Regions from separate parts of the Gordonia sp. NPDC058843 genome, predicted to be linked through region 3. Evidence: riboswitches for the same ligand, from Rfam matches in the RefSeq annotation. Region 3 holds a riboswitch; each other region holds the start of a gene.
The links. Region 3 has a riboswitch for cobalamin ahead of metE (5-methyltetrahydropteroyltriglutamate--homocysteine S-methyltransferase). Riboswitches for the same ligand answer to the same signal wherever they lie in the genome.
Positions count from the first base shown of each region.

Region 1 (4,454 bases), on a different contig from region 3:
ACCGGCCACATCCAGAAGACCGCCAGCCACGCCCACGGTCGATCGGTGCCCAGTGACGCGACGAGTTCGTGCGCGGATCTCACCAGCGTGCCCGTGACATAGGTCAGGCCGCCCTGCACCGTCGACGAGTGTGAGAGCGCCGAGTTGATCGCGCCGGTGGCCATCGCCACGACAATCATCCCGGCGGTCGGCGATGCGGTGAGCGCGACGACGGTGCCCAGGAGAAGGGTGGCGGTCACGGCGGCCAGGACCAAGACCGGAGCTTGCTTCCCGCCCCAGCGACTGATCGCGCCGCCGCCCACGGCTCCGACGAAGAAAGCCACGACAAGCCCGCCGACGACGGCGATCGCGGACCACCGTCCGGCCGCCGTCGACGCTCCCATGATGGTGGAGTTGCCGGACATGAAGGCGACGAAGCTGCCCTTGAGCACGAAGAACGCGATGGCGTCGATCAACCCGGCCAGGAACAGCAGCGACGCCGCGATCGTGACGTCGATGTGTCCGCTGCCCGGGTATCTGCCGCGTGGAGCCGCCATGGGCACGAATCTAACGCCGCGCCCCGGACCGTCGCAGGGAGGCGGCCTCGTCAGCGGCTGATCGCGCTCAGCGCTTCTCGCAGGCGATGCCGTCCTTGTCGCGGTCACTCTCGGTGTTGGCGTCGTACAGATCGTCGTCGACGGTGAAGGTCGTGACCGGGGTACCCGACGTCGAGTCGACGGCTCCGGTCTTGCCGACACCATGCGGATAGTCGGCGTTGAGTTCGGAGCAGTTGGCGTAGTCGGTCGCCGCCGAGGCGGGTGCCGCCATCATCAGCGGAGCGATCGTCATGGACGCCGCAGCCAGGAATCCGAGGACCATCTTTCGTGAGCAACGCATCGTGCTTGACCTTCTTCTGTGTGTCCCCCGACACCTCATCGTGACGAGGTGACAGTACGGGGTCGCATCGTCGAAAGTCGCACTCATCGTGAAGATTGGTCCGGCCGATGGACACAGTGGTCTCGGAGCCCACCCCCTAGAACCCGAACCGCGCCTGCATCCCGCGCAGCGTCTCCGCCGACGCCAGCAGACCCGCTCGCTCTGATTCCGACAACGGGACATCGAGCCGTGTCTGCGCGCCGCCGCGGTCGACCACCGTCGGCAGCGAGAGACACACACCGTCGAGCCCCTCGATGCCGTCGGTGCGCGTCGATACCGGCAACACCCGGTGCTCGTTGTTCAGGATCGCCTCGACGATGCGTGTCGACGCCAGACCGATCGCATAGTTCGTGGCCCCCTTGCCCTCGATGATGGTGTAAGCGGCGTGGACCACCTCGTGGTGGATACGTTCGCGCGCAACGGCATCCAGCGCCGGTCGACCGGGGAGCGGTTTCCACGACGTCAGCGGTACCCCACCGATCGTCGCCGAACTCCACAGCGGGATCTCGGTGTCGCCGTGCTCGCCGGCGATGTAGGAGTGCACGCTCTGCACCGCGACCCCGCAGTGCTGCGCGAGCAGGAACCGCAGTCGCGACGAGTCGAGAACGGTGCCCGAACCGAAGACCTGACTGGGCGACAATCCGCTGATCTCCTGGGCCGCGTAGGTGACGATGTCGACCGGGTTGGTGACCATCACATAGATCGCATCCGGGGCCACCGCGAGGACCCCCGGCAAGATGGCACGCGTCAGATCGATTGTCGCCTCGGCCAATTCGAGGCGCGACTGACCGGGCTTCTGCTTCGCGCCGGCGGTGAACACCACCACGTCGGCGTCCGCGCACACCGACACGTCGTCGGACCCGATGATGTCCGCACGCGGGACGAACTCGAGCCCGTGAGACATGTCCAGCACCTCAGCGGTCACCTTGGCGGCGTCGATGTCGAGGAGTGCGATCGTCCGCGCGACACCCCGGATCAGGGACGAATACGCGATCGCGGTGCCCACCGCGCCCGCCCCGATGATGGCCAGCTTCGTGTCTCGTACGTCCATCGGTTCACCGTTCCGCGTCGGGGTCATCGATCGTCTGGACTCAGCCTAAAGGGGGCGGTAGGAAACCTGCGGGGTTGATGTCGCGCATCGTTGCGCCCAGAGCCACGGCTCGCGACATCTGGCTCACGTGTCGCGGATCGTTGCTGGTAGGTTCAGCCGCGAGAACGGTCACACCCGCACACGTGGGTGTCAGGGAACCCGGTGCGAATCCGGGACTGGCGCGCAGCGGTATGGGGGACGGATTCGGCACAAGCCACTGGGGCGACCCGGGAAGGCGTCGGCTCCGGACGAACCCGAGTCCGAATACCGGCCGCTCTCGCTCGAGTCCACCGTGTATCTCGCGCACAGATACCCAGACCGTAAGGCCGTACCAGTCCGTGTCCCGTCGTACCGACGGCACGACCGAGATCGCCACCGCATCGTCGGTTCGGCGACTCCCGTCGACGCCGCTAGCCGCAGCACTGCTCGTCCTCACCCTCCTCAGCATCGCGCTGGCCACCGCGTTCGGCGCCGAGACCATCCCCGTCGGCGACGTGTGGCACACCGTCATCGGTCGCGTGACCGGAGCGGAACTCGACTCGGCGCACGCCGTGATCATCTGGGATCTCCGCCTGCCCCGGTCCGTCCTGGCCGCGCTCGTCGGAGCCGGGCTCGCATTGGCTGGTGCGCTCATGCAGGCCCTGGTCCGCAACCCGCTCGCCGAGCCCTACCTGCTGGGTGTGTCCGCCGGTGCCGCCGTCGGGGCCACCGCCGTCATGACGCTCGGCGTGCTCACCGGCCTCGGGGTGTGGGCGCTCTCCGGCGGCGCGCTCCTCGGTGCGCTCGCCGCCACCGTCACGGTGTATCTGGTCGCTCGCGCACAGGGCGGGCTCACCGCACTGCGGCTCATCCTGTCCGGAGTGGTGTTGTCGTCGGCGTTCATGGCGTTGTCGTCACTACTGGTGTTCACCGCCGCCGACCCGCACGCCGCCGACAACGTGATGTTCTGGATGCTGGGCAGCGTCGCGGGGGCCACCTGGGCGAAGGTGCAGATCGCCGGAACGGTCGTCGTGGTCACCGTGATCGCGATGCTCGCCATCCACTCCTGGCTCGACGCCTATGCGGCCGGCACGGACACCGCGACGTCACTCGGCGTCCCGGTGCGGGCGATGCGCAACGCGCTGTTCGGGATTCAGGCCGTCCTGGTCGGCGTGCTCGTGGCCGTCGCCGGCGGCATCGGCTTCGTGGGTCTCATCGTCCCGCATGCCGCCCGGCTTCTGGTCGGCGCCACCCACCGGGCGATGCTGCCGGTGGCGGTCTGCGGCGGCGCACTGTTCCTGGTGTGGGTCGACGTCATCTCCCGGGTGGCCGCCGCGCCACGCGAGATGCCCCTCGGCATCGTGACCGGTCTGATCGGCGCGCCGATCTTCCTGTTCCTCATGGGCCGACGCCAGTATGTGTTCGGCGGTGGCTCATGACGAGTTCACCACGAGTCGAGTCGATGGCGTTGCGCACGAACGCGCTCGGCTGCAGGCGGGGCGGTCGCGTCATCCTGCGGAACGTCGATCTCGACGTGCCGGCGGGCACCCGACTGGCCATCGTCGGTCCCAACGGTGCGGGCAAGAGCACCCTGTTGCGCACGCTGTGCGGTCTCGAACGTCCGGTCGCAGGCACCGTCGAGGTGGGCGGTGACGACCTGCATCACATCCCGTCCCGACGCCGCGCGATGTCGATAGCGGTGGTGGGCCAAGAGGAACAACCGTCCGCTGAACTGACGGTCGCCGAAGCGGTCGGCCTCGGCCGGACCCCGTACCGGTCGGCGTGGTCCACCGGGAGCTCCGACGATTCGACGGTGGTCGGTGACGTTCTGGCACAGGTCGGCCTCGACGGTTGGGGTTCTCGTGCATGCACCCAGCTATCCGGCGGTGAACGACACCGCGTCGTCCTCGCCCGCGCACTCGCGCAGCAGACCCCGATCCTGGTGCTCGACGAACCGACCAATCATCTGGACGCCGCGTGGCGTCTGCGGCTCATGGAGATCCTCGACGAGCTCGACGCCACCGTCCTCGCGGCTATGCACGACCTGGATCTTGTCCTCCGTCACTTCGATTCCGTCGCAGTGGTTTCCGACGGTGGAGTGGTCGCGCACGGACCACCGATCGAGGTGCTGACGCCGGATCTGCTGGCGGACGTCTTCGAGGTCTCCGGGACCGTCGTCACCCATCCGTCCACCGGCCTGCCCCACCTCCTGCTGAACTCCCCGACCACCTCTGTTCCCCGAGCTCTGACGAAAGACATCCCGTGAGAGGAAATCCCCTGAGTACGCACACCTTCCGAACCCCCGCTGCCATCATGGTCGCCGCCCTGACGCTCGGCGCCGCCACCGCCTGTGGAACCGACAGCTCCGCGGCGTCGGAAAGCAGTGTGACCGTGACCAACTGCGGCGCAGATGTCGCATTCCCACAGCCTCTCGACCGGTTGTTCGTCAACGACGGCGGCATGATCGCGA
Region 1 is NZ_JBHYNC010000049.1:10,075-14,528, forward strand. It holds gene ACFW3F_RS22175 (YoaK family protein) at 1-536, opposite strand, end outside; gene ACFW3F_RS22180 (excalibur calcium-binding domain-containing protein) at 604-876, opposite strand; gene ACFW3F_RS22185 (L-lactate dehydrogenase) at 1,013-1,966, opposite strand; cobalamin riboswitch at 2,115-2,296, shown strand; gene ACFW3F_RS22190 (FecCD family ABC transporter permease) at 2,344-3,423, shown strand; gene ACFW3F_RS22195 (ABC transporter ATP-binding protein) at 3,420-4,250, shown strand; gene ACFW3F_RS22200 (ABC transporter substrate-binding protein) at 4,298-4,454, shown strand, end outside.
Region 1: linked by a shared signal. The riboswitch ahead of ACFW3F_RS22190 (FecCD family ABC transporter permease) and the one ahead of metE (5-methyltetrahydropteroyltriglutamate--homocysteine S-methyltransferase) in region 3 are both predicted to bind cobalamin.

Region 2 (4,454 bases), on a different contig from region 3:
ATCAGTTCGATCGTCGCCGTCCGCACGACCTTCGCCACCCACGGGATCGTGGCTACTCCCACGGTGAGGCACACCGCGACCGGCCCCTTCCCCATCGTCGTCGCGATGACGACGAGCAGGAGAAACCAGGGCAGGACGGTGATGGCATCCACCGGGCGCATCACCCAACCGTCGAGCCCCCGCGAGATCCCCGCGGTGACACCGAGCAACACGCCGAGCAGGTACGACACCGACAGCGCGACCGCGGTCATCAGCACCAGCCGGTAGCCGCCGTGCAGAATCCGCGACATCACGTCGCGTCCGACGAAATCGGTACCGAGCCAATGAGTCGACGACGGTAGCTCGAACGGCACCGATGCGGTCGCGGTCGGCGAGAACGGTGCGACGAAGGGCCCGAGCACGATGACGATCACGAGGACGGCCAACACCACCGCGGGGCCGACGAGCCGGCGGGATCGGTCAGTCATGAACGCCTCCGTCCGATGACGGCACGCGCAGCCGGCGACGATCCGAGCGCCACGAGGTCGGCGAGAAGGTAGACGAGGAGTCCGTACGCGGCCAGCAGCACGGCCACCGACTGCACGAAGATCAGATCGCGTCCGGAGATGGCCCGCAGGAGTTCATGCGCCACACCCGGATACGCGAACACGATCTCGATGACCGCGATGCCGCCGACGAGCCCGACGACAGCTCCGGCCAGCGGTTGGACCGACGCCGAGATCGCGTTGGGTGCCGCATGGCGCACGACGAGACGGAACTCGCCGACCCCGTTCGCGCGTGCCGCCGAGATGTACGGCGTGCGCATCGTTTCCGCCATCTGCGCACGGACGAGTCGCACGGGATGCGGCGCGAGCCCGATGAGCAGGCACATCACCGGCAGTACCAGCACTTCCGGACGGTCGAGCGCCGAGGTGCCTGCCGGTACGAGCGAGACCGCGGGCAGCACACCCATCCCGATCGCCACCCAGGCGATGAGTACGACCCCGACCACGAACGCCGGAACGGATTCCGCCGCGAGCGCCGCGGTACTGAGCAACCTGTCCCATCGCGAACCCGGCCGCGCGCCGGCGGCCACGCCGATCGCCAACGCCACCGGCACGAGGACGACGACGGTGACGACAGCGAGCACGGCCGAATTCGCCAGGCGCCCGTCCAGGATCTCGGCGACCGGGCGGCCTGAGAGCTGCGAGACCCCCAGGTCGCCGGAGAGGAAGCCACCCGCCCACTCGACGAACCGCACGAACGCCGGACGGTCCAGTCCCAACTCGGCCCGCAGCGCGGCCACCTGCGCCGGATCCGCCTGGCCCGCGGCACCTCTCGACATCCGGGTCGTGGCCGCATCACCCGGCAGCAGTTCGAACAGCACGAAGATCGACACCGCCACCACGACAAGCACGGCCAGCGCCCCGGCGAGTCGGCCCGCGACATACCGCAACACGGCTCGCCTAGCGCTGCTGGAGCCAGGTGCCCGTGAAGGAGGCCCACTGTCCGGTGCCGGGGACCCCGTCGGTGATGCCTTGCACGGTGTTGCGAACGCCCGTCGGTTGCAAGGCGAAACTGTGGACGAGGTAGCCGCTGTCGTTCCAGAGTTCGTCCTGCAGTTCCTGGTACAGCTCCCCGCGACGAGCCGGATCCATCTCGGCGCGAGCCTGGGCGAAGGTCGCGTCCCACTGGGGACGGCGCCATCCGGTCGCGTTGGCCGGCGCATCCGAGGTGAGAGTCTGCCCGTAGAAGTAGTCGAGACTGTAGTTCCACCAACCGGATTGGGTCAGCGGCTTGGACCCGACGACCTGGGAGAAGTAGGTGTCGCCCGGCTCGACGGCCAGGTTCACGGTGATCCCGGCGGCCTTGGCCTGCTCGGCGAACAGGGTCGCCGACTCCAACTGGCCGGGACTGACGTCCGCGGTGTGCAGGGTGACGACGAGGTTCTCCTTGCCCGCCTCCCGAAGCAGGCGTCGAGCCCGTTCCGGGTCGTACGACCGTTGCGGCATGTCGGCGTAGAACGGCGCACCCTTGCCGTACAGGTCGTTGCCGACCTCGGCGAAACCGTAGTACACCTTGTCGACCATCGCCTGCCGGTCCACCGCCAGTTTGAGCGCCTCCCGCACTCGCGGATCGTCGAACGGCGCGAGGTCGGTGCGCATCGTGAACGAGCTCATCGTGCCCACCGGCGGCGTGACGAGGTAGACGTCGGACTGCGATCGCAAGATGTTGCCCTGCGCCGGGGACAGTTCGTAGACGACGTCGGCCTCCTGCGAGCCGAACGCGTTGAACCTGGCGTCGGCTTCGGCGACCTGGAGGATCTCCAGCCCCTCGAGGTGCGGCCGCCGATCCCAGTGCTTGTCGTTACGGGTCAGCACCGACCGGTCACCCGGCGACCACGACTGCAGGACGAACGGGCCGGTCCCCACCGGAAGCGAGGACGGCGTGAATTCGGTTGTACCGTACTTGATCACGTAGACGTACCAGCCGGCGAGGACCGAACCGAAGTCCGCGACAGGCTCTTTCATCGACACCACGACGGCGTGGTCACCGTCGGGGCGGGTGCGGGAGAAGTCGATGATGTCCAGGTCGCCGGCCGACGGTTTCTCCTCGTCGAGCATGCGCTCGAGACTCCACATCACGTCGCGGGACGTGAACGGTGAACCGTCACTGAATTCGACGCCGCGGCGCAACCCCATCCGCCACTGGGAGCCGTCAGCGTTCGGTTCCAGGGACTCGGCGAGCCGATAGTCGAGGGTGAGATCGTTGTTGTAGTCGACGAGGTGATCCCACACCGCTTTGGAGAGCGCTCCGCCGGCCGAGTGGCCGACGACGTGCGGGTCGAGCACATCGGCGGTCGCCGAGGTCCCCGCGAAGACCACGCGGAGCGTGCCGCCCGGGACCGGGGTGCCCCCGCTCGGGGCGCCTGCCGGGCTCGGCCGGTCGGCACAACCGGTGAGAAGCCCCACCGCACCGAGTCCGGCCAGGCCGGCGATCCCGCCGGCTCCGCGCAGCAGCCCGCGCCGGGTGAATACGGGAGCTGCGTGCGCAGCTGTCGATCTTGAATTTTTCATGTCCATCCTCGTGGGTCGCGAAGACGCAAGCGATCTGGCTTCCCGATCGAGGTCGGGTCACAGTTGCGGGACAGCCCCGGATTCTCACCGGGTTCCCTTGCGTCTCGGACATCGTACGGAGTGGACAATCACGACATCGCACTTGCCTGCCAGGTCGGCGACTTATACGAAAACTTACAAGCAGTCCGGACTGTTTGTGCTATCGTCGCCGATGTGACCGAGCCCACCCGAGCCCCGCGCCGACGCACGCAGGCCGAACGCACCGCGACCACGCGTGCGCTCATTCTCGACGCCGCGGTCGATGCCCTCGTCGACGTCGGTTACGCAGCCACCACGACGCAGGAGGTGAACCGCCGCGCGGGCATCTCGCGGGGCGCGCTCCTGCACCACTTCCCCACCCGGGAGTCCCTGGTGGTTGCGGCGGTTGGGCACCTCGTCGAGCGTCGTCTCGCCGAGATCCTGTCCCGTCCGCGCACCGGTGACGAGGGATTGGAGATCCTCATCGAGGCGTTCAGCGGCCCGCTGTTCGACGCCGCACTCGAATTGTGGGTCGCCGCCCGGTGCGATGTCGGCCTGCGGACCGCGATCATCCCGCTCGAACAGCAGGTGTCCGACGCGCTCGCCGTGGGTTGCGCCGAGTTGTTCGGCGACCGATACACCACTGCCGAACTCGAGCTCTCCATCGAACTCGCCCGCGGTCTCGCGGTCTCGCGCATCCTGCGATCGCCAGACGCCGACCGCGCTCTACTCGACCATCTCCTGCCCGTCTGGAAGGAACTGCTGACCCATGACCGAACTCAGTCCTGATCCCCTGCGTCCAAGCACGTTGCCGCAGCGCGTCGATGTCCTCGTCGTCGGCGTCGGCTTCGGCGGACTCGCCGCACTCCATCGGCTGCGTACCGACCATCCACAGCTGCAGACCCTCGCCATCGAACGCGCGGACGGCGCCGGCGGCGTCTGGCGTGAGAACGACTACCCGGGTGCGGCCTGCGACGTTCCGACGTCGCTGTACTCCCTGTCGTTCGCGCCCAACCCGGACTGGTCCAACACCTACGGTCGGCGCCACGAGATCCACCACTATCTACGTTCGGTCGCAGCCGATTTCGCCGACCAGATCCGGTACAACTGCGCCCTGACCTCGGCGCGCTGGGACGGTACGACGCAGCAATGGGTCGTGGCCACGACGAATGGCGAGATCCGCTGCCGCTATCTGGTCGCAGCACCGGGCGCACTGTCGGAGCCGGGGCTGCCGCCGGTCGCCGGTGCCGACGAGTTCACCGGCACCGTGTTCCATTCCGCCCAGTGGGATCACTCGCACGATCTCCGCGGTCGCCGTGTCGCGATCGTCGGCACCGGCGCGTCGGCGATTCAGATCGTGCCCGAGATCGTCGACGAGGT
Region 2 is NZ_JBHYNC010000005.1:136,362-140,815, reverse strand. It holds gene ACFW3F_RS05710 (ATP-binding cassette domain-containing protein) at 1-467, opposite strand, end outside; gene ACFW3F_RS05705 (ABC transporter permease) at 464-1,438, opposite strand; gene ACFW3F_RS05700 (ABC transporter substrate-binding protein) at 1,446-3,056, opposite strand; cobalamin riboswitch at 3,067-3,203, opposite strand; gene ACFW3F_RS05695 (TetR/AcrR family transcriptional regulator) at 3,270-3,863, shown strand; gene ACFW3F_RS05690 (flavin-containing monooxygenase) at 3,844-4,454, shown strand, end outside.
Region 2: linked by a shared signal. The riboswitch ahead of ACFW3F_RS05700 (ABC transporter substrate-binding protein) and the one ahead of metE (5-methyltetrahydropteroyltriglutamate--homocysteine S-methyltransferase) in region 3 are both predicted to bind cobalamin.

Region 3 (4,454 bases):
TCCGCTGGGGTCGCTGATCGACACGATGGTGTTGTTGAACGTCGACTTGATGTGTGCGTGGCCGTGCGGGACGTTCTTCTTATCGCGACGGCGGGTGCCCTTCTTGGGGCCTGCGCTACGTGACTTCGGAGGCATTACTTCTTCTTCCCGGCGATGGTCTTCTTCGGGCCCTTGCGAGTGCGGGCATTGGTCTTGGTGCGCTGTCCACGAACGGGCAGGCCACGACGGTGGCGCAGACCCTGGTAGCAGCCGATCTCGATCTTGCGACGGATATCGGCCTGCACCTCGCGACGCAGGTCACCCTCGACCTTCACCGAGGCTTCGATGTACTCACGCAGCTTCGAGACGTCTGCGTCGGTGAGATCCTTGGCTCGCAGGTCGGGGCTCAGGCCCGTTCCCTCGAGGATCTCCTTGGAGGTGGTACGCCCAACTCCGTAGATGTAGGTCAGTGCGATCTCCAGCCGCTTCTCGCGGGGGAGATCCACACCAGCAACACGTGCCATGTGGCGGATTTCCTTTTCGATTTCTCAGAGGTCTGCTCCCAGTCCGTCCCGCGAGCTGGTGCCGAACCGTGTGTCCGGCCTCGTGGGCTCCGGCCTCTGATCCGGAGGTAGGCGGTGACGCGTCTGTCGCCGCTGGTGTTGAGAGGTCCTTGGATATTCAGTTGTCGGTCTTCAGTTGTTCTGACTCAAGCGACCCGGAGGGTGCGCGTGATCAGCCCTGACGCTGCTTGTGACGCAGGTTCTCGCAGATCACCATGACCCGACCGTTGCGGCGGATCACCTTGCACTTCTCGCAGATCGGCTTGACGCTCGGCTGAACCTTCACGTCAATCTCTCCTGCTCGGCTCGCCCGCGCGCACGCCGAAACGGCCGTACACGTGGGTGTCGGTCTCCTCCCGGACGGATGTCCGAGAAGCCTGTCCCCGGCAACGCCGGGAAAGTCCTACTTGTAGCGGTACACGATTCGCCCACGAGCCAGGTCGTAGGGCGAGAGTTCCACGACGACCCGGTCCTCGGGCAGGATGCGGATGTAGTGCTGCCGCATCTTGCCGCTGATGTGGGCGAGAACCTTGTGCCCGTTCTCCAACTCAATACGAAACATCGCATTGGGCAGGGGTTCGATCACTCGACCCTCGACCTCGATGGCCCCGTCTTTCTTCGCCATGTCCTCCGCGATTCCTGGCCGTGACCACGACATCTCGACGATGCTGCGGCCGTTGGCCGGGTTGAATCAGTGTTTGTCCGTTAGGGTGTTGGCACCGGTCCGCGAGGACCTGTACCCGGTGCGAATCAGCCGGACCCGCGTGCTGACACGCCGATGCCCGGCACGCGATGCGCACCGACGATCCATGTTACGCGAACTGCGGGAACACTCCAAATGCGTCCGGGCACCACGAGGGGCCGATGACGGCGAGGACCGATGACATGGGCACTGTCGACGAGTACTTGGCCGAACTCGACCCCGCCGACCGCGAGGTCATCCGGCACATCTACGACCTCGCCCGTGGGGCACGGTAGGGTTTCCAGCCCGACTCCCCTCCGGCCCGACACCCCTCCGTCGGACGACGCGATCCGCGCGATGATGACCTTCCGTCGCGATCAGATCGACGGCTGACCATCGCCTCGTCGCACCTCCGGTGTGGCGGCTCGGCTTTCCTGGGTTAGGGTCGACGACGCATGTGGTTCGCCGCGTCGGAGATCGTTTCGGTTCCCTTCCGCGGCGTCGAGTCGCCGGCGTCACGTCGGCGGACGAGAGGGAATCCGGTTCGAATCCGGAGCTGTCCCCGCAGCGGTATGCCGTAACGACCACCGTCATCAGCACTGGGCTCCGGCCTGGGAAGCGACGGTCAGTAGGAATCTCGATCGAGATGCGACGGCGAGCCCGAAGACCTGCCAGGTGTACCGGACGCGCCGCGTCCGGTGGCTCGCCGCCTCGAGGACTGGGCGCAGGTCGAACCGGTGATCGTCGCGCGCTCTCTGCTGCCGTGACGTGGCCCGATCGATCTCACCTGCTGGGCGGTGAACCATCCGCCCGTCAGTAGGAGAAGTCGACTCACATGTCCGACACCGTCCGCCGCGACTCCGCGGCACCGTTCACGACCACCGTTCTCGGTACCGCACGCATCGGTCCCCGGCGAGAGCTGAAGAGGGCCGTCGAAGGCTATTGGGCCGGTCGTATCGACCGCACCGAACTCACGAAGGTGGCGCAACGTCTGCGCCACGACCAGTGGGTCCAGCTCACCCAGGCCGGGCACGACTCGATCCCGGTCAACACGTTCTCGTACTACGACCAGGTGCTCGACACCTCGGTCCTGCTCAACGCGCTACCGCCCAGGTTCGCCGGCATCGACGATCCCCTCGACCGATATTTTGCAGCGGCGCGCGGCACCGCCGAGGTCACTCCGCTGGAGATGACCAAGTGGTTCGACACCAACTACCACTACCTGGTCCCGGAGATCGGCCCGTCGACCACGTTCTCGCTGAATCCCGACAAGGTGCTGGCCGAGGTTGCCGAGGCCAGGGAACTGGGTATCCCGGCCCGTCCGGTGATCGTCGGGCCGGTGACGTTCCTGGCGCTGTCCAAGGCGGTGGACGGCGCGAGCGCACCGCTCGATCGCCTCGACGAGCTGGTCCCGATCTACCGCGACCTCTTGACCCGGCTGGCCGAGGCCGGCGTCGACTGGGTCCAGCTGGACGAACCAGTCCTGGTCACCGACGCAGCCGCGGACCTGGGGCCTCGAGCCGAATCGGTGTACAACGCCCTGGGCTCGCACGACCGGCGTCCTGCCATCGCGGTGGCAACGTACTTCGGTGACGCCGGTGATCGATTGGCACACCTGGCGCGGACACCGATCGAGGCCGTCGCCGTCGACCTCGTCGAAGGCGCGGTCGAGACCGTGGCCGGCACCCCCGGTCTGGCGGACAAACTCCTGATCGCCGGCATCGTGGACGGCCGCAACGTGTGGCGCACCGACCTGGACAAGGCCGCCGCGACGCTGGCCACCGTCCTCGGGTCCGCTCGATCGGTCGCCGTGTCGACGTCGTGCTCGACCTTGCACGTCCCCTACACCCTGGACGCCGAGGACGAACTCGACACCAACCTTCGCGGCTGGCTGGCGTTCGCCGCCGAGAAATTCCGCGAGGTCTCGGTGTTGTCGTCGGCACTGCGCGAGGGCCGTGCCGCGCAGGCTGTGGCGTTCGCCGAGAGCGCGATGGCGTTGGCCAGCCGCGCCACCGACCCTCGCCTGCACAACGCCGAAGTCCGCGCGCGTCTGGACGCGGTGACCGACACCGACGCCACGCGCGGTCCGGCCGAGAGCCGTCTGTCCGCCCAGCAGGAACGCCTGGGGTTGCCACCGCTGCCGACCACCACGATCGGCTCGTACCCGCAGACCGCTGCCATCCGGCTGGCGCGAGCCGCGCTGCGGTCGGGCGAGATCGATCAGGCCGAGTACGTGAACCGGATGAAGGCGGAGATCGCCGACGTCGTGGCACTGCAGGAGTCGGTCGGCCTGGATGTGTTGGTGCACGGGGAACCCGAGCGCAATGACATGGTGCAGTACTTCGCCGAGCAGTTCGACGGCTATTTCGCCACCGCCAACGGCTGGGTACAGTCCTACGGCTCGCGGTGCGTACGCCCACCGATCCTCTACGGCGATGTCGCTCGTCCCGCGCCGATGACCGTCGACTGGATCACCTACGCCCAGACACTGACCGGCAAGCCGGTCAAGGGAATGCTGACCGGCCCGGTGACGATCCTTGCCTGGTCGTTCGTTCGCAACGACCAGCCACTGTCGACATCTGCCGATCAGATCGCACTGGCCATCCGTGACGAGACCGTCGATCTGGAAACGGCAGGGGTCGGGATCATCCAGGTCGACGAGCCGGCGCTGCGCGAGTTGCTGCCGCTACGCAACGCCGACAAGCCCGCTTACCTGCACTGGGCCGTGCGGGCATTCCGCATCGCGACCTCGGGGGTCCGCGACGACACCCAGATCCACACCCACCTGTGCTACTCGGAGTTCGGCGAGGTCATCGGTGCGATCGCCGACCTCGACGCCGACGTCACCTCGATCGAGGCGGCGCGCTCGCACATGGAAGTCCTCGACGACCTCGACGAGGCCGGCTTCCGCAACGCGGTCGGCCCGGGTGTCTACGACATCCACTCACCACGTGTGCCCGAGCAGGACGAGATCTTCACGGCCCTGTCCTCGGCGATGTCGAGCGTCGGCACCGCGCGCCTGTGGGTCAACCCGGACTGCGGACTGAAGACCCGCGGGACCCCGGAGGTGGTCGAATCGCTCACCAACATGGTTGCCGCGGCAGCGCGCCTGCGCGAGACGATCTCCTGACGATCGCGCCGAACGGGCTCGCCGATCACCGGTTCCACGACTGATCACGGCCGTCGCACTCACTGAGAGTGCGACGGCCGTGATCATCTGGGGCCACCGT
Region 3 is NZ_JBHYNC010000021.1:24,497-28,950, reverse strand. It holds gene rpsK (30S ribosomal protein S11) at 1-135, opposite strand, end outside; gene rpsM (30S ribosomal protein S13) at 135-503, opposite strand; gene rpmJ (50S ribosomal protein L36) at 715-828, opposite strand; gene infA (translation initiation factor IF-1) at 946-1,167, opposite strand; cobalamin riboswitch at 1,704-1,915, shown strand; gene metE (5-methyltetrahydropteroyltriglutamate--homocysteine S-methyltransferase) at 2,060-4,354, shown strand.

Region 4 (4,454 bases), on a different contig from region 3:
CACACGACGACCGACGCACCCGCGATCTGCGGCCATGACGCCCGGCCGAGATCACCGAACGTCCAGTGGATGATCGATGCGAGTTGTTGCTCGTCGGCGACGTACTGCACGCTCGCGGCCAGTGCGGCGAACAAATAGCTCAGGGCGATGCCCGCCAGGATGAGGACCGTGGGTCCCATCCTGGTGACACCGGCGATGGCGAGCACCAGCAGCGAGCACAGGACCGCGCCGACGAACGCACACAACACGGTCCCCAGCATCGTGGACCCGGCCACGGTGAGCCCGCCCAGGATCGCCAGCGACGCGCCGAAGGCGGCCGCGTTCGAGATTCCGGTGGTGAACGGGCTGGCCATCGGGTTGCCGGTGATGATCTGCATCGTCGCGCCGCACAGTGCGAGGCCGACTCCCGCGACGACGGCCATCACGATCCGTGGGAGGCGCAGCTGGACGAGGGCGACCCACTCGGCCCGGTCGAGAGGGTCGGCGACGTGCTCTCCGGCCGGGAGAAGGGTCGCCAGCAACCGCGCCGAATCGATGTCGGTGACCCCGTTGACGATCCCCGCCCAGGCCAGCACCGCGGTCACCAGCACCGAGGCGGCGGTCACCACCCGGCGACGACGGCGCGCACCCGCCAGAATCGTTGCCGGAGGCGCCGTCTCGACGATCAGGCCCGACCCGGGGCGACGGTGTGGAAGTGTCCGTCGACCGGGGCCATACCCTGCATCGCCATCCAGTCGGCAAACACCGCGTCGGCGTCGACATCGGCCATCTGGGCCGGATAGAGAGCCTTCGCGAGGTAGACCGTCCCGATGACCTTGCCGAGGCCGCCGCCGGCGAAACCGGTCATGAGATGGACGTTGCCACCACGGACCGCGGCCAGGTCACCCCAGCCGGGCCGGTCGACCATCTCGCGACCGATCCTGGCGAACTCGCCGGCCGGCGGCGGTGTGTAGACGCCCGTGTTCTTCAGCGCACCACCGGATGTCGTCTTCAGAATCAGGTCGGGGTCGGCACGCAGGATCTGCTCGGGGTCGACCGTGTCGCCCTGGAATCCCGGATCGCCGAAGATGTTCACCCCACCCGCCGAGACGATCATGTTGTGCCATCCATCGTTCGAGGTGCCCGGGACAGCCGTGGTGTAGGGGTCACCATACTCCCAGTAGACCCGTTTGCGCGGGGCGATCCCACCGATCCGATCATCCACGGAAGCCTGTGTGGTGGTGAAGAAGTCGATGACCTTCCGCGCGCCGTCGGGATTGCCGAACGCCGTACCCAGGATGTCGACCTGACCCACGATGTTCTCGTTGTCCCATCCGGTCACGGTCAGGACGTTGATACCCGCGGGCGTCAGCTTCTGCGCGTACTCCTCGACCCTGCCGTTCCGGGGAAGGATGAGTACGTCGGGGTCGAGCTCGATGATCTTCTCGAGGTTGAGCTCGCTCTGGCCCTTGCCGATCACCTGGTCCGGGTCGAATCGGCTCCAATAGGCGCGATCCTGTGCGGTGTTGGTGTCGACGGCGACGACCTTGTCGATCGAACCCATGGCACGGATGAGCTCACTGTTGTACCGATTGGCGACGACCGCCGTGTCGATCGGGCCGTCGAGTGTCACGGTGCGACCCGCATCGTCGACGATCGTGATCGGGTCCGATCCCGGGCTCTCTCCGGTCGAGGCCGGCGCCGAGCAGCCCGCGGTGATCAGTGCGATGGCCACCGCGGTCGCGGCTACCCACCGGCGCGCGAGCACGCGCCAGTTCATGTCGTTCTTCATTTGTCCGGCTCCTCGGCCACGTGTGTCGCGTCTGCGCTGATGCACAGGCGGCCGGCAGGTATTCGGACTCGGGGCATTCCTCATCGACGGATGGACGTCCGCCGAGGGTGGCCTCCGCCGTCGCTTCCCGGGCTCATGCCCAGTGCTTGATGACGGCGTCGTTCCCTCTCACCGCTGCGGGACAGTTCCGGATTCGCACCGGATTCCCTCTTGCGCCCACGAGGTCGAAGTCGGCGACCCGTGCAGGACACGGTTCGCTCGGATCGGCCATCGTTGGACCGGCACGTGGAAGGGTACCCGTGCACGATCTCGTCGCGTCGCCGGGTGCCGGTGATTCGCGCGTCAGCGCGACACGACCACCAGGTCGTCGGCGTGGACCACCGCACGCTGCAGCTCGGGTGGGAGGTCGCGCGTGGAACGGCCGACCATCGACGTCACGTCGTCGATCCCGTAGGCCGCGACTCCCCTGGCCCGCACGGTGTCGTACTGGTCGACCAGTTCGACGACGTCACCCTCGAAGAACTTGCCGGTGACCCCGACGATCCCCGCGGCGAGCAGCGAACGCCGCCTGCGGGACACCGCGTCCACCGCACCGTCGTCGAGCACGATCCGTCCGCGGGCATCCGCGGCGTGACGCACCCAGAAGCGTCGAGCGGACAACCGCTCGGCGCGCGCGGCGAACACCGTTCCGACCGACGCGTCGGCCAGCGCCTGTGCCGCGGACGATGCCGCGGCCAGCAACACGGGCACACCCGCATCGGCCGACAGTCGCGCGGCGGCCAGTTTGGATGCCATCCCACCGGTCCCGAGCGCACCGCCGGAACCGGCGATCACCCCGTCGAGGTCCTCGGGGCCGTTGACCTCCGGGATGAGGCGGGCGCGACGGCCGTCGACATCGACCTTGCGTGGGTCACCGTCGTAGAGGCCGTCGACATCGGAGAGCAGGATGAGCGCGTCGGCTCCCGACAGGTGGGCGACGAGCGCGGCCAGTCGGTCGTTGTCGCCGAAGCGGATCTCGTTGGTGGCCACCGTGTCGTTCTCGTTCACCACCGCGACCGCACCGAGTGAACGCAGACGATCAAGTGTGCGTTGCGCATTCGCGTGGTGACTGCGGTTGGAGATGTCGTCGGCGGTGAGCAGGACCTGACCCACCGTACGGCCGTACCGCGCGAACGACGTGCCCCACGCATGCGCGAGGGCCAATTGTCCTACGCTGGCTGCTGCCTGCTTCGTGGCGAGGTCGGTCGGGCGTCGTTTGAGTCCGAGGGGTGCGATACCGGCGCCGATGGCCCCGGACGACACGACGATCACGTCCGACCCGGCCCGCATCCGCGCCTCGAGAGCGTCGGCCAGGGCGTCGAGGCGATTGCGGTCGAGTCCCTCGGCGAGATCGGTCAGCGCCGACGACCCGATCTTCACGACGACACTGCGCGCGTGTGCGATCCGGTCGCGCACCGACCCGTCGTGGACCTGGTCGGCGAACCCGGCGGTCACGGGAGGTCCCGTTCCCCGCCGTCCTCGTCCGGTAGACCGCGCCGCAGCCGCCGAGCCTGTTTGCGCTCGGCAGCGCCCACCCGGTCGGAGCGGTCGAGTCGGATGTCGGTGCCGCGGCCGGTGACCGGGACGTCGTCGCCCATCGGGGTCGACGGTTCCCAGTCGAAGGTGACGGCCCCGATCGTGACGGGAGCGCCCGGTTCGGCACCACGGCGCACCAGTTCGTCCTCGACGCCGAGCCGGTTGAGCCGGTCGGCCAGGTAACCCACGGCCTCGTCGTTGTCGAACTGCGTCTGCGCGATCCAGCGCTCCGGGCGCGTACCCCGGACGATGAAGCCGCCCTCGTTGTCCGGATCTGCCTCGATCGTGAAGCCGGTGTCGTCGACGGCCTTGGGCCGGATGATCGCGCGCCGAGCGACCTTGGCGGGCTGCGCTTCCCGGTACTCGCGCACCATCCGAGCGAGCGCGAACGTGAGCTCACGCAAACCTTCGTGGGCGACGGCCGAGATCCGGAACACCGGCCACCCGCGTTCTGCCAGTTCGGGTTCGATCAGATCGGCGAGCTCGGCGGCGTCTGGAACGTCCAGCTTGTTGAGGATCACCACGCGGGGGCGGGATGCGAGATCGCCGAGTCCGTGGTCCTCGTCGAGTGCCGGCACGTAGGCGGCCAGCTCGGCCTCGAGCGCGTCGATGTCGGAGATCGGATCGCGCCCGGGTTCCAGTGTGGCGCAGTCGACCACATGCGCGAGCACCGCACAGCGCTCGAGGTGACGGAGGAACTCGAGTCCGAGGCCGCGGCCGGTCGAGGCTCCCGGTATGAGACCGGGGACGTCGGCGATGGTGAACACATCGCCCGCGGTCTGCACGACCCCGAGGTTCGGGACGAGGGTGGTGAAGGGGTAGTCCGCGATCTTCGGCTTGGCCGCCGAGAGCACCGACACCAGCGAGGACTTGCCCGCCGACGGGAACCCGACGAGACCCACGTCGGCCACGGACTTGAGTTCGAGGACGAGCGAGCGCTGTTGCCCTTCCTCGCCGAGCAGTGCGAACCCGGGAGCCTTGCGGGCCCGGGATGCCAGCGACGCGTTGCCGAGCCCCCCGCGGCCACCCTGCGCAGCGTCGAAGGTCGTACCTTCACCGACGAGGTCGGCCAGGATCGCTCCGTGATCGTCGAGGATGACGGTACCGT
Region 4 is NZ_JBHYNC010000001.1:281,145-285,598, forward strand. It holds gene ACFW3F_RS01345 (FecCD family ABC transporter permease) at 1-605, opposite strand, end outside; gene ACFW3F_RS01350 (ABC transporter substrate-binding protein) at 665-1,771, opposite strand; cobalamin riboswitch at 1,807-2,028, opposite strand; gene proB (glutamate 5-kinase) at 2,114-3,265, opposite strand; gene obgE (GTPase ObgE) at 3,262-4,454, opposite strand, start outside.
Region 4: linked by a shared signal. The riboswitch ahead of ACFW3F_RS01350 (ABC transporter substrate-binding protein) and the one ahead of metE (5-methyltetrahydropteroyltriglutamate--homocysteine S-methyltransferase) in region 3 are both predicted to bind cobalamin.